Regions from separate parts of the Geodermatophilus sp. SYSU D00965 genome, predicted to be linked through region 2. Evidence: predicted binding sites of a transcription regulator. Region 2 holds the regulator's gene; each other region holds the start of a gene.

Region 1 (3,270 bases), on a different contig from region 2:
CCAGCTGCAGTCTGCGGCGGGCCTTGATCCGGCGATCACCGGTGCGGACGGACGAGGCGAACTTCGGATCGTCATCGACGAGGGCGCGCTCGATCTGCTCCAGCAGTCGCTGTTCGTGCTCGGAGAGCGGCACGTCGACCTCCAGGTGGGCCAAAGCCAAGACCCGACGGCGGTGCCCGCCGTCGGTGACAACGAGGATACGAGCCCTTTGCGGGGCGCGAAAGGCGAGTCGGCGCCGACCCGCCGTGATCACTCTCGCGGGGTGGGACGGCACCGCCAGGAGAGACGAACGGGCGCCCTCGCGGGTTCCTCGGACCGTCACCGGGCGTGCTGGCCGCCGCGGTGCAGCAGCGTCGCCGGGCGCACCGCACCGGCCCCGAACCGGCGGGCGGCGCGGTCGGCGGCGAGCTCGGCCTCCCGGCGGCCGTGCTCGCGGGCACCCAGCTGCAGCTGGCGCGGTGCGGAGCCGGCCTCCACCAGCCGCTCGGCGCGCACGCCGACCAGCCGGATCCGCGCCCGCTGCAGGCCCAGGGCGTCGAACAGGGCGCGGGCGGTGTCGTAGAGCTCCTGCCCGACGTCGGTGGGGACCTCGAGGGTGCGGGAGCGGGTGATCGTGGTGAAGTCGGCGAAGCGCACCTTGATGGTCACGGTGCGGGCCAGCCAGCCGCCCGAGCGCAGCCGGCCCGCCGTCCGCTCGGACAGCCGCAGCAGCTCGCGGTGGATGACCGCCGGGTCGTCGACGTCGGTGCCGAAGGTCTCCTCGTGCCCGGTCGACTTCTCCGGCTCGTCGGGCACCACCCGGCGGGGGTCGCGGCCCCACGCCAGCTCGTGCAGGTGGGTGCCGGCGGCCTGGCCCACCGCCCGCTGCAGGGTGCGCGCCGGCACGTGGGCGAGGTCACCCACCGTGCGCAGCCCCAGCCGCACCAGCACCTCCTCGGTCTTGGCGCCCACCCCCCACAGGGCGCCGACGGGCAGCGGGTGCAGGAACGCCATGACCTCGGCCGGGCGGACGACGAGCAGCCCGTCGGGCTTGGCCCGGGTGGAGGCCAGCTTCGCGACGAACTTCGTGCCCGCCACGCCCACCGAGCAGGTGATGCCCTGCTCGTCGTAGACGCGGGCGCGGATGTACTCCCCGATCTCGGCCGCGTCGCCCAGCCGGCGCCCGGCACCGGAGACGTCGAGGAACGCCTCGTCCAGGCTCAGCGGCTCCACGAGCGGGGTGATGGAGCGGAACAGCGCCATGACCGCGCGGGAGACCTCGCCGTAGAGCGCCAGGTCCCCCGGTAGCACCGTCGCGGTCGGGCACAGCCGCAGCGCGCGGGACGTCGGCATCGCGGCGTGCACCCCGTAGCGACGGGCCTCGTAGGTGGCCGAGGTGACGACCCCGCGGTTGCCGGCCCCGCCCACGATGACCGGGGTGCCGGCCAGCTCGGGGCGGCGGCGCACCTCGACGCTGGCGAAGAACGCGTCCATGTCGACGTGCAGCACGGTGCAGCCGGCGGCGCGGGCGGACTGGCTCATGACCCCTTCCCGAGTCGAACACGTGTTCGACGACGGGAGGACGGTAACGCCCCCGGCACGGTCCGGGCATCTCCGCCCCGTGTCGTGACCGACCTGTTGCCCACCTGCCGTTCCCGCTGGTCGGACCCGGGGTGTGAGAGCAGGATCGGGGAGGTACAGCACGCCCGGAGGCCACCATCCGGTGGCCCGCGACCGATCGGATCGGAGACCCATGGCGCTCGACGACGATGACATGACCACGGCCGGCGTGGGCGACGGCGGCGCCGATGGTGGCGCGGACGGCGGGGCCGACGGCGGCGCGGACAGCGGCGCGCACGGCCCGGCCGACGGCGGGGCTGCCGGCGGCGGCTCCGACGGGGGCGCGGACGGCGGGGCCGACGGTGGTGCCGACGGCGGCGCGGACGGCGGGGCCGACGGCGGTGCGGACGGTGGTGCCGACGGCGGCGCGGACGGCGGGGCCGACGGTGGCGCGGACGGCGGCGCGGACGGGGGCGCTGACGGGGGTGCCGACGGCGGCGCGGACGGTTCCGCCTGACCGAGAACCCCACCGCGCAGGGCCGGCCGGAGCTCCGGCCGGCCCTGCGTCGGTGCACCGCCCTCGACCCGCAGGTCTTCGCCGCGGAGTACTGGTCCCGCCGGCCGCTGCTCACCCGCGCCGAGGAGACCGGCGGGTCCTTCGCCGACCTGCTCGACCTGGCCGCGGTCGACGAGCTGCTCTCCCGGCGGGGGCTGCGCACCCCGTTCCTGCGGATCGCCAAGGACGGCGCCGTCGTCGACCCCAAGCGGTTCACGACCTCCGGGGGCGCCGGCGCCGAGATCGCCGACCAGGTCTCCTCCGACGCGGTGCTGCGGCTGTTCGCCGACGGGAGCACCGTGGTCCTCCAGGGCCTGCACCGGCTGTGGCCGCCGCTGATCGAGTTCGCCGACCAGCTGGCCGCGGACCTGGGGCACCCGACGCAGGTCAACGCCTACGTCACCCCGCCGTCCTCGCGCGGGTTCTCCCCGCACTACGACGTGCACGACGTCTTCGTGCTGCAGGTCGCCGGCGAGAAGCACTGGCGCATCCACGAGCCGGTGCTGCCCGATCCGCTGCGCACCCAGCCGTGGAACGACCGGGCCGCCGCCGTGGCCGCCGCTGCCGAGCGCGACCCGGTCATCGACGCGGTGCTCCGCCCCGGCGACGCCCTCTACCTGCCCCGCGGCTACCTGCACTCGGCGGTCGCGCTGGGCGAGATCAGCGCGCACCTGACCGTCGGCGTGCACCCGGTCACCCGCTGGGCGGCCGCCGAGTCGGTGCTCGACCTGGTGCGGGTGCTCGCCGCCGAGGACCCCGCGCTGCGCGGCTCGCTGCCCCTCGGCGTCGACCTGGCCGACCCGGCGGTCGTCCGCGACGACGTGACGGCGGTCGTGGCCGGCCTCAAGGAGTGGCTGGACCGCGTCGACCCCGCCGAGGTCGCCGACCGGCTGCGCGCGCGGACCTGGGCGCAGGTCCGGCCCGAGCCGGTCCCCCCGCTGGCCCAGGCCACCGCGGCGGCGGCCCTCTCCCCCGACACCGTGCTGCGGGTGCGTCGGCGGCTGCGCTGCTGGCTGGGCGAGCCGGGCGACGGGCGGGTGACGCTGGTCGCCGGCCGTCGGACGCTGGAGCTGCCCGCCGACACCCGGCCCGCGCTGGCCGGGCTGCTGGCCGCCGGCGAGCTCAAGGTCGCCGACCTGCCCGGTCTGGACGCCGCCGACCAGCTCACCCTGGCC
Region 2 (3,270 bases):
CACGCCGGCGACCAGCCGCTCGCGGGCCGCGGCGCGCCCGAGGTCGAGCACCGGCGCGCCGGCACCCGCACCGGGGACCGCCGCGGCGGCGCCGGCGATCGCCGGACGCGGCTCGGGCAGTCGCAGATCGCTCAGCGCGGTCCAGATCTCGCGGTCGCGGCCGGCGACCGCCACCCGGACCCAGACCTCGCAGGAGCCCTGCGCGTCGTGGCGCCAGCCGAGGATCGCCCCCGGCCACCAGGCTCCGTCCACGGACACCTCGACCGACTGCAACTGCTGGGTGAAGACCGCTGCTCGGCCTCCGGACGTCCGCGACACGGCACTGACGTTAGGTGGCCCGATGACCACAGAGCGTCAACGCCTCCGCACGGAGGGTTGACGAACCTGGCCGGTCCGCCTTGTCGCTGTCTGGCCTCGGCCGGGACCGTGCCGGGCGGCGGCACGGTTCGTCGGCGACGTCAGGGCAGCTGGAGCACCTGGCCCGGGACGACCCGGGCGCCGTCGAGGTCGTTGATCTCCTCGATCGCGTCGACCACCGCGCGTACGTCCTCGTCCGGCCCGGCGAAGTCGGCGGCGATCGACCACACGCTGTCCCCGGCCTGCACGACGACGCTGCGCTCCCCGGCCAACCGCAGGTCGCCGTCACCGCCGGCCACCAGGGGACCGAGCCACGACCCCAGCGCCACGCCGGCACCCAGAGCGAGGACCACCGACAGCCGGCGGGCCCGCCGGGTGAGCCGCAGCCGCGAGCCGGCGGCACCGCCGACCCTGCCACACCCCCCGCGCACCGGGCGAGCCGACGGCGCACCGGGCACCGCCGCTCCGGCCGGACGCGCCGGCACCGGGCGCGCCACCCGGGGCCGCACGGGCACCGGCCGGGCCGCCGCGACGCCCGGCCGAACACCTTCCGCGACCGCCGACCGGGACGGCGCCTGCACCGCCGGCAGGTCGGCACCCACCCGGGACGGGACCGTCCGCGACACGGCGGGCCGCGGCGAGTGCCCCGGCTCGCTCCCGACACCTCCCGGCACCGCCCGGAGCCGGGGCCGCCAGGGCACCTGCACCGCGTCGTCGAAGTCCAGCACCGCCTGCTGCACGCCTGCCACGACCACTCCTCCCGACCGACCCGCACCGTCGAACGCCTGTTCGATTCGAACGTCTGTGCGATGTCTACCGGACGGGTCCGACAAACGCCATCCCGCCCCGCCGAGCGCTTCGAACATGTGTTTGATCGAGGGCGCCGAGCACGCTACGGTCGGTCCTGACGGACGAGACGTGCTGCGGTGAGCAGCCGACGAGGAGGCGACGGTGGCGGAGAAGAGCGGGACGTCGGGGAGCCGCCGGAGGACGGCCGGCACGCCGGCGACCACCGAGACGGCAGCCGTGCGCACCTTCCCCGACCGGGGCGAGGCCGGCGACGGCCTGACCCAGCGGCAGCGCCGCGTCCTCGAGGTCATCCGCGACTCGATCGACCGCCGCGGGTACCCGCCCTCGGTGCGCGAGATCGGTGAGGCCGTCGGCCTGTCCTCGGCCTCCTCGGTGGCCCACCAGCTGACGGTCCTGCAGAAGAAGGGCTGGCTGCGCCGCGACCCGAACCGGCCCCGGGCCCTCGACGTGCGCCTGCCCGGCGACGCCCCCGCGGAGCTCGTCGCCCCGGCCGCCCCCGCCGGCGCCGAGGAGGGTCCCGCCCCGACCTACGTGCCCCTGGTGGGCCGGATCGCCGCCGGTGGCCCGGTGCTCGCCGAGCAGGCCGTCGAGGACGTCTTCCCCCTGCCTCGCGAACTGGTCGGCGAGGGCACGCTGTTCATGCTGAAGGTGGCCGGTGACTCGATGGTCGAGGCCGCCATCTGCGACGGAGACTGGGTCGTGGTGCGCCAGCAGCCGACCGCCGAGAACGGCGAGATCGTCGCGGCCATGATCGACGGCGAGGCGACGGTCAAGACCTACAAGCGCCGCGACGGCCACGTGTGGCTGCTGCCGCACAACCCCGCGTACGAGCCGATCCCCGGTGACGAGGCGACCATCCTGGGCCGCGTCGTGACGGTGCTGCGCCGGGTCTGACGCGCGCGCCGCCGCGCGCTCAGTTCAGCGCCACCGCACGCTCAGCACAGCGCCGCCGCGCGCTCAGGAGCGGCGGCGCAGCCTCCCGACGATCCACACCAGCGCGGCGGCGACGACCGCAGCGAGCACGCCGGCCGCGATGGCCGTCGCGCCGCCGTCGTCGGTGCTGAGCAGGTCCGGCACGGAGCCGTCCGCCGGCCCGGAGGCCGCGGCCGGGCTGGGGACCGCGCTCAACGGGACGACCGTGACGTCGGCCGGCAGGCCCTCGCTGGACACGACCAGGCCGGTCGTGTCGGCGGTGAAGCTGACCGCCTCACCCTGCGGCGACTCGGGCAGGGGCAGCCGGACCGGGTCGGCGGCCAGCGCACCGGCCACGTCGGATCCCGACAACGGCCAGACGTAGGCTTCGGTGTAGGTGCGCAGCGCGACGAAGCGGCCGTCGGGCGACACCGCTCCCCCGGTGACCATGAGCTGGCCGGCGCGCCCGACGGGGCCACCCGGGGTGCCGGTGAGCGTGAACTCGACGCCGGCCACCTCGGTGAGGCCGACCGTGCCGGCGTCCACGAGGGCGCTCACGGGGCGGTACACCTTGCTCGCGCCGAGCACCTCCTTGGACACCAGGTACGGCGTGCCGTCGGGGGCGAGCAGCAGCGCCTCCACGTCCCGGGGCCCCGCGGGGAAGGCCAGCCGGTAGACCTCGGTGGTGTCGTCCGGGCGCAGGGCGATGAGCGCCACCGTCTCCCGCGTGCCGTTGTTGTCCCCGGTGTCGGCCAGCCACACCGTCCCGTCGGCCGCCACCGCGAGGTCCTCGGGGTCGTAGGGGTCCACCGCCGTGCTGCGCACGTCGATCACCTGGCAGGTGGCGTCCAGGACGTACACGTCGACCCGGTCCCCGCCGTCGTCGATGGCCAGCATGCGGTTGCCCACCACCGCCAGGCCGGAGAGCTCCGGCAGGCGCGGGTCGGTGACCTGGCACTGCGTGCGCGGGCCCGCGGCCTCCTCGGCGTACGCGGGCACAGCGGCACCGAGCACGAGCGTCAGCGCGAGGGCCGACCCCGCTGCCAGACGCCGTACCGCGGTGCCGCTACGCGGACGGGCGGCCAGCTCGGGCACCCACCCAGCGTGACATCGCGACTGCGTCCAGTGCGTGAACCACGCCCAGCAGCAGGGTGCCGACGGCCGCTCCGACCACGGCGTCGGTGACCCAGT
Region 3 (3,270 bases), on a different contig from region 2:
CTGCCGTCGGGTTCCCGCGGGAACGCGACCCCACCGTCGTCCTCACGCCGCCGCGTCGGCCTCCGCTGCGAGCCGGCGGACGAAGTCGCGGTGTCCCATGAGGACGCTGACCACGTAGCCGAGGTCGATCCGCTCGCCGTTGACGCGCAGCGCGTCGGGCAGGTCGGGCGCACCGTCGGGGAAGAGCAGCTCGGTCACCGTCGCGCTGCCGCCGGCTGCCGCGGGGGGCTCGTCCGGACCAGGTGAGCCGGGCCCCTCGACGCCACGGAGGCGGGCGGGTGCAGTCTGCGGGCGGCGTCCGGCCTGCTGGTCGATCGGGTGGATCCCGACGAACCGTTCCGCGGCGCCCGCACCGCCGGAACGCCGAGCGCCCTCCGGTGCGGCCGGGCCAGGCTCGGCCGGCACACGCAACGGACGGGACAGCCCGGACGGGTCCGACAGACCCGCCAGGCCGGCGTCGAACGCGGCATCGGCGACACCCCACACCCGGCGGCCGTCAGGAGTGGTGACGACCAGCTCGCCGTGACGCCGGGTCATGACCAGGTCCAGGTCGTGGACCAGGCCGTGGTCGGCGTCGCAGAGCAGCACCATGTTGTCCACGTCGGTGCGCCCGCCGAAGATCCAGTGCCGCAGGTGGTGGGCGTGCAGCCGCTCGATCCGCACCTCGGGGCAGCCGGGCCGGGCGCATCCGCCGTCACGCCGGAGCAGGGCGCGTCGCTGGGCGCGGGTCGCCAGGCGCCGACCCCGGCCCACGGCCAGCGGCTCCCGCCCCGCGGAGAGCATCGTCACGACGGTGGCCTCGCACAGCATCCGGCGCACGTCCGTGGCGTGCAGGGCAGGGCCACCCTCGAGGAAGGCCCGGCCCGCGGCGGCGTCGTCGGCGACGACGGCTGCGTCGACGTGCACGACGACCTCCCGCCGCGGTGGGTCACCGGCCCGGCGGTCGGCGTCGGCCGCGGCGTCGGCGAGCTGGGCGAGTGCGGCACACCGGCGCACGGTGGTGCGCTCACGGGCCATGGCGACCTCGTCGGTGTCGTCGACGCGTTCCGGCGCGGTCGAGGCCGGCGCAGCGACGGGCCCGGCCGGAGCACCGGCGGCTGCCGCCCGCTTGGCCTGGGCGCGGTCCCGCCGGGCAGCGCGTTCTGCCAGCGAGTCCACCCCGGCGAGGAACCGGGCCCCCTGCTCGGCGTCCAGGCGCAGGTGGACGGTGAGCATGCCGTCGTCGTCCCACCAGTACTCGAACTGCCGCCTGGCGGCGACCCGGTCCCGGTCGGCGGCGTCCGCACGCCGCCACTGGCGCACGACGCGTTCGGTCTGCGAGGCGGTGGCCTCCAGCGCGAACTCCAGCAGCTCGGCCTCGGTGTCCGGCTCGGCGACGCGGGTCAGAGCGCGGACCTTGGAGTAGCACAGCCGGCCGGCCGCGAAGGCGGCACCGATCCGGGGCAGCACGACCAGGGCCCGGGCCACCCGGACGTGCTCGCGCGCCGTTCCCGGCGACATGCCGCACTGCCACGCCAGCCAGTGGGCACACGAGCGGATGCCGTAGGCGCCCCAGCCCTCTCGGCGGTCGAACTCGGCGACCAGCGTCAGCCACGCCGCGGTGGCCGCGGCCAGCCGCACCGCGCCGGACGTGATCCGCCGGGCCAGTTCCGCCAAGTCGGTTCCGGCGGGGTCGGTTCCGGCGGGCGCAGGCCCCTCATTCGTACGCATGTTCGAAGACTAGGAGCGGGGAGTGACAATATTGCAGGTCACGGCGCTGAAGCGTTCCCGCGGGAACGCCCGGCCGCGGCGTAGGAGCCGGAGGGCCGCCGGCCGACAGCGCGAGCCCGACCCGCCCCACGTTCCCGCGGGAACGCTCACCCCATGGGGGCGGCTCCCACCACCGGACTCAAGGGCGAGCACCCACCCGCCGAAGGTGAGGCTGCCCGACACCCAGGGACCGCCGCCGGGACCCGATGCCCCGCCGAGCAGGAGGACCGCCATGATCGGCCTCATCCGCCGCAGCGGCGACTACTGCCGCCTCGACCCCGACGCCATCGAGCGCGTCGAGACGACTCCCGACACCGTCGTCTTCCTGACCGACGGCGCGCGGTACTGCGTCGTCGAGACGATCGACGAGATCATCGAGAAGATCCGCGACGACCGCGCCGGCGTCATCGCGGCCTGCTACGTCCTCGACCGCGGCGAGGACCCCGACCCGCTGGGGCTGGGCCGCTCCGCCGTCGCACCGGAGGCCCACGCGCCCGGCCCGGTCATCCCGGTCCGTCTCCCGTAGCCGCTGCGCCCCGTCGGCAGGCGACCGACAGCACGTAGTCGAACCACCGCTGCCCCTCGCCCTCGTGCAGGGGGACCGGCCCGACGAGCACCGCGGTGGACCAGTCCGGCTTCCCCACGTCGCCGCGCGCGACCTCGTGGTCGATCTCCGCCCGCAGGCCGACGAGGGCGCTGCGCCGGTCGGGATAGGGCAGCGCGATGGCCGAGGACACCCAGGTCACGCACTCAACGGTCGACGCCGCCACGCTGCCACTCCCCGGTCTGCGTCCGACGGACCCTCCGCCGGACGACGCCCAGTCTCGGGCGCGCCCCGCACGACCTCCACCGCCGCGTCGCAAGGCTCCCGCAAGAAGGCGGGACGACGCCGGACACCGGGACGACGCCGGGCACGGGGACGACGCCGGACCACGGACCGCACCCGGCAGCGGGGGTGACGGCGACCGCGGAGCACGCCATGATGTGGCGGTCACGAGAGCCCGTGACGACGTTGCGAGGTCTCGATCCGCGGAGCGCTCGATGACGAGCCGGCAGCGCTCTCCCCAGCCTCCGTGGCGGCTCGTGCTCGTCGTGGGCACCGCCTACGCCGCCGGATCGGCGGTGTCCTTCGCGCTCTTCGAGGCCTCGGCCATCGGCGCGGTGTTCTTCCCGCCCGCCGGGGTCACGTTCTCGGCGCTGGTCCTCACCGCACCGCGCCGGTGGCCGTGGGTGCTCGGCACCGCGGCCGTCGTCGAGGCCGCCGTCGACCTGTACTTCGGGCTGCCCGCCCCGTCGGTGGCCGGCTTCGTGCTGGCCAACGTCGCCGAGCCCCTGGTGGGCGCCCTGCTGCTGCGCCGGTTCGTCCAGCGGATCGACCTCCGGCGGCGTCGCGACCTCGGCGCGTTCATCGGCTGCGGTGTGCTCGCCGGACCGTTCGTGGGTGCGCTGATCGGCGCGACCACCAACCACCTGGCGATGGGCCGGGACTGGTTCGACGCCTTCTTCCCGTTCTGGGCCGGC

Evidence for each region. Region 2 encodes LexA, which represses DNA repair genes until DNA is damaged. Its sites were predicted from a motif close to TCGAACANNTGTTCGA; they were not measured.
Region 1: a site for LexA is predicted at 1,536-1,551, ahead of dinB (DNA polymerase IV). Genes of this name have one in related genera too.
Region 3: a site for LexA is predicted at 1,701-1,716, ahead of ACI789_RS13040 (DUF222 domain-containing protein). Genes of this name have one in related genera too.

The regions. Positions count from the first base shown of each region.
Region 1 is NZ_JBJGYQ010000013.1:46,163-49,432, reverse strand. It holds gene ACI789_RS13900 (DUF3040 domain-containing protein) at 1-160, opposite strand, end outside; gene dinB (DNA polymerase IV) at 319-1,521, opposite strand; gene ACI789_RS13890 (BatC protein) at 1,733-2,056, shown strand; gene ACI789_RS13885 (cupin domain-containing protein) at 2,365-3,270, shown strand, end outside.
Region 2 is NZ_JBJGYQ010000002.1:3,145-6,414, reverse strand. It holds gene ACI789_RS01690 (hypothetical protein) at 1-318, opposite strand, end outside; gene ACI789_RS01685 (LysM peptidoglycan-binding domain-containing protein) at 459-1,106, opposite strand; gene lexA (transcriptional repressor LexA) at 1,309-2,061, shown strand; gene ACI789_RS01675 (hypothetical protein) at 2,125-3,174, opposite strand; gene ACI789_RS01670 (phosphatase PAP2 family protein) at 3,146-3,270, opposite strand, start outside.
Region 3 is NZ_JBJGYQ010000012.1:52,505-55,774, reverse strand. It holds gene ACI789_RS13040 (DUF222 domain-containing protein) at 43-1,656, opposite strand; gene ACI789_RS13035 (flagellar FlbD family protein) at 1,982-2,275, shown strand; gene ACI789_RS13030 (hypothetical protein) at 2,253-2,495, opposite strand; gene ACI789_RS13025 (SpoIIE family protein phosphatase) at 2,791-3,270, shown strand, end outside.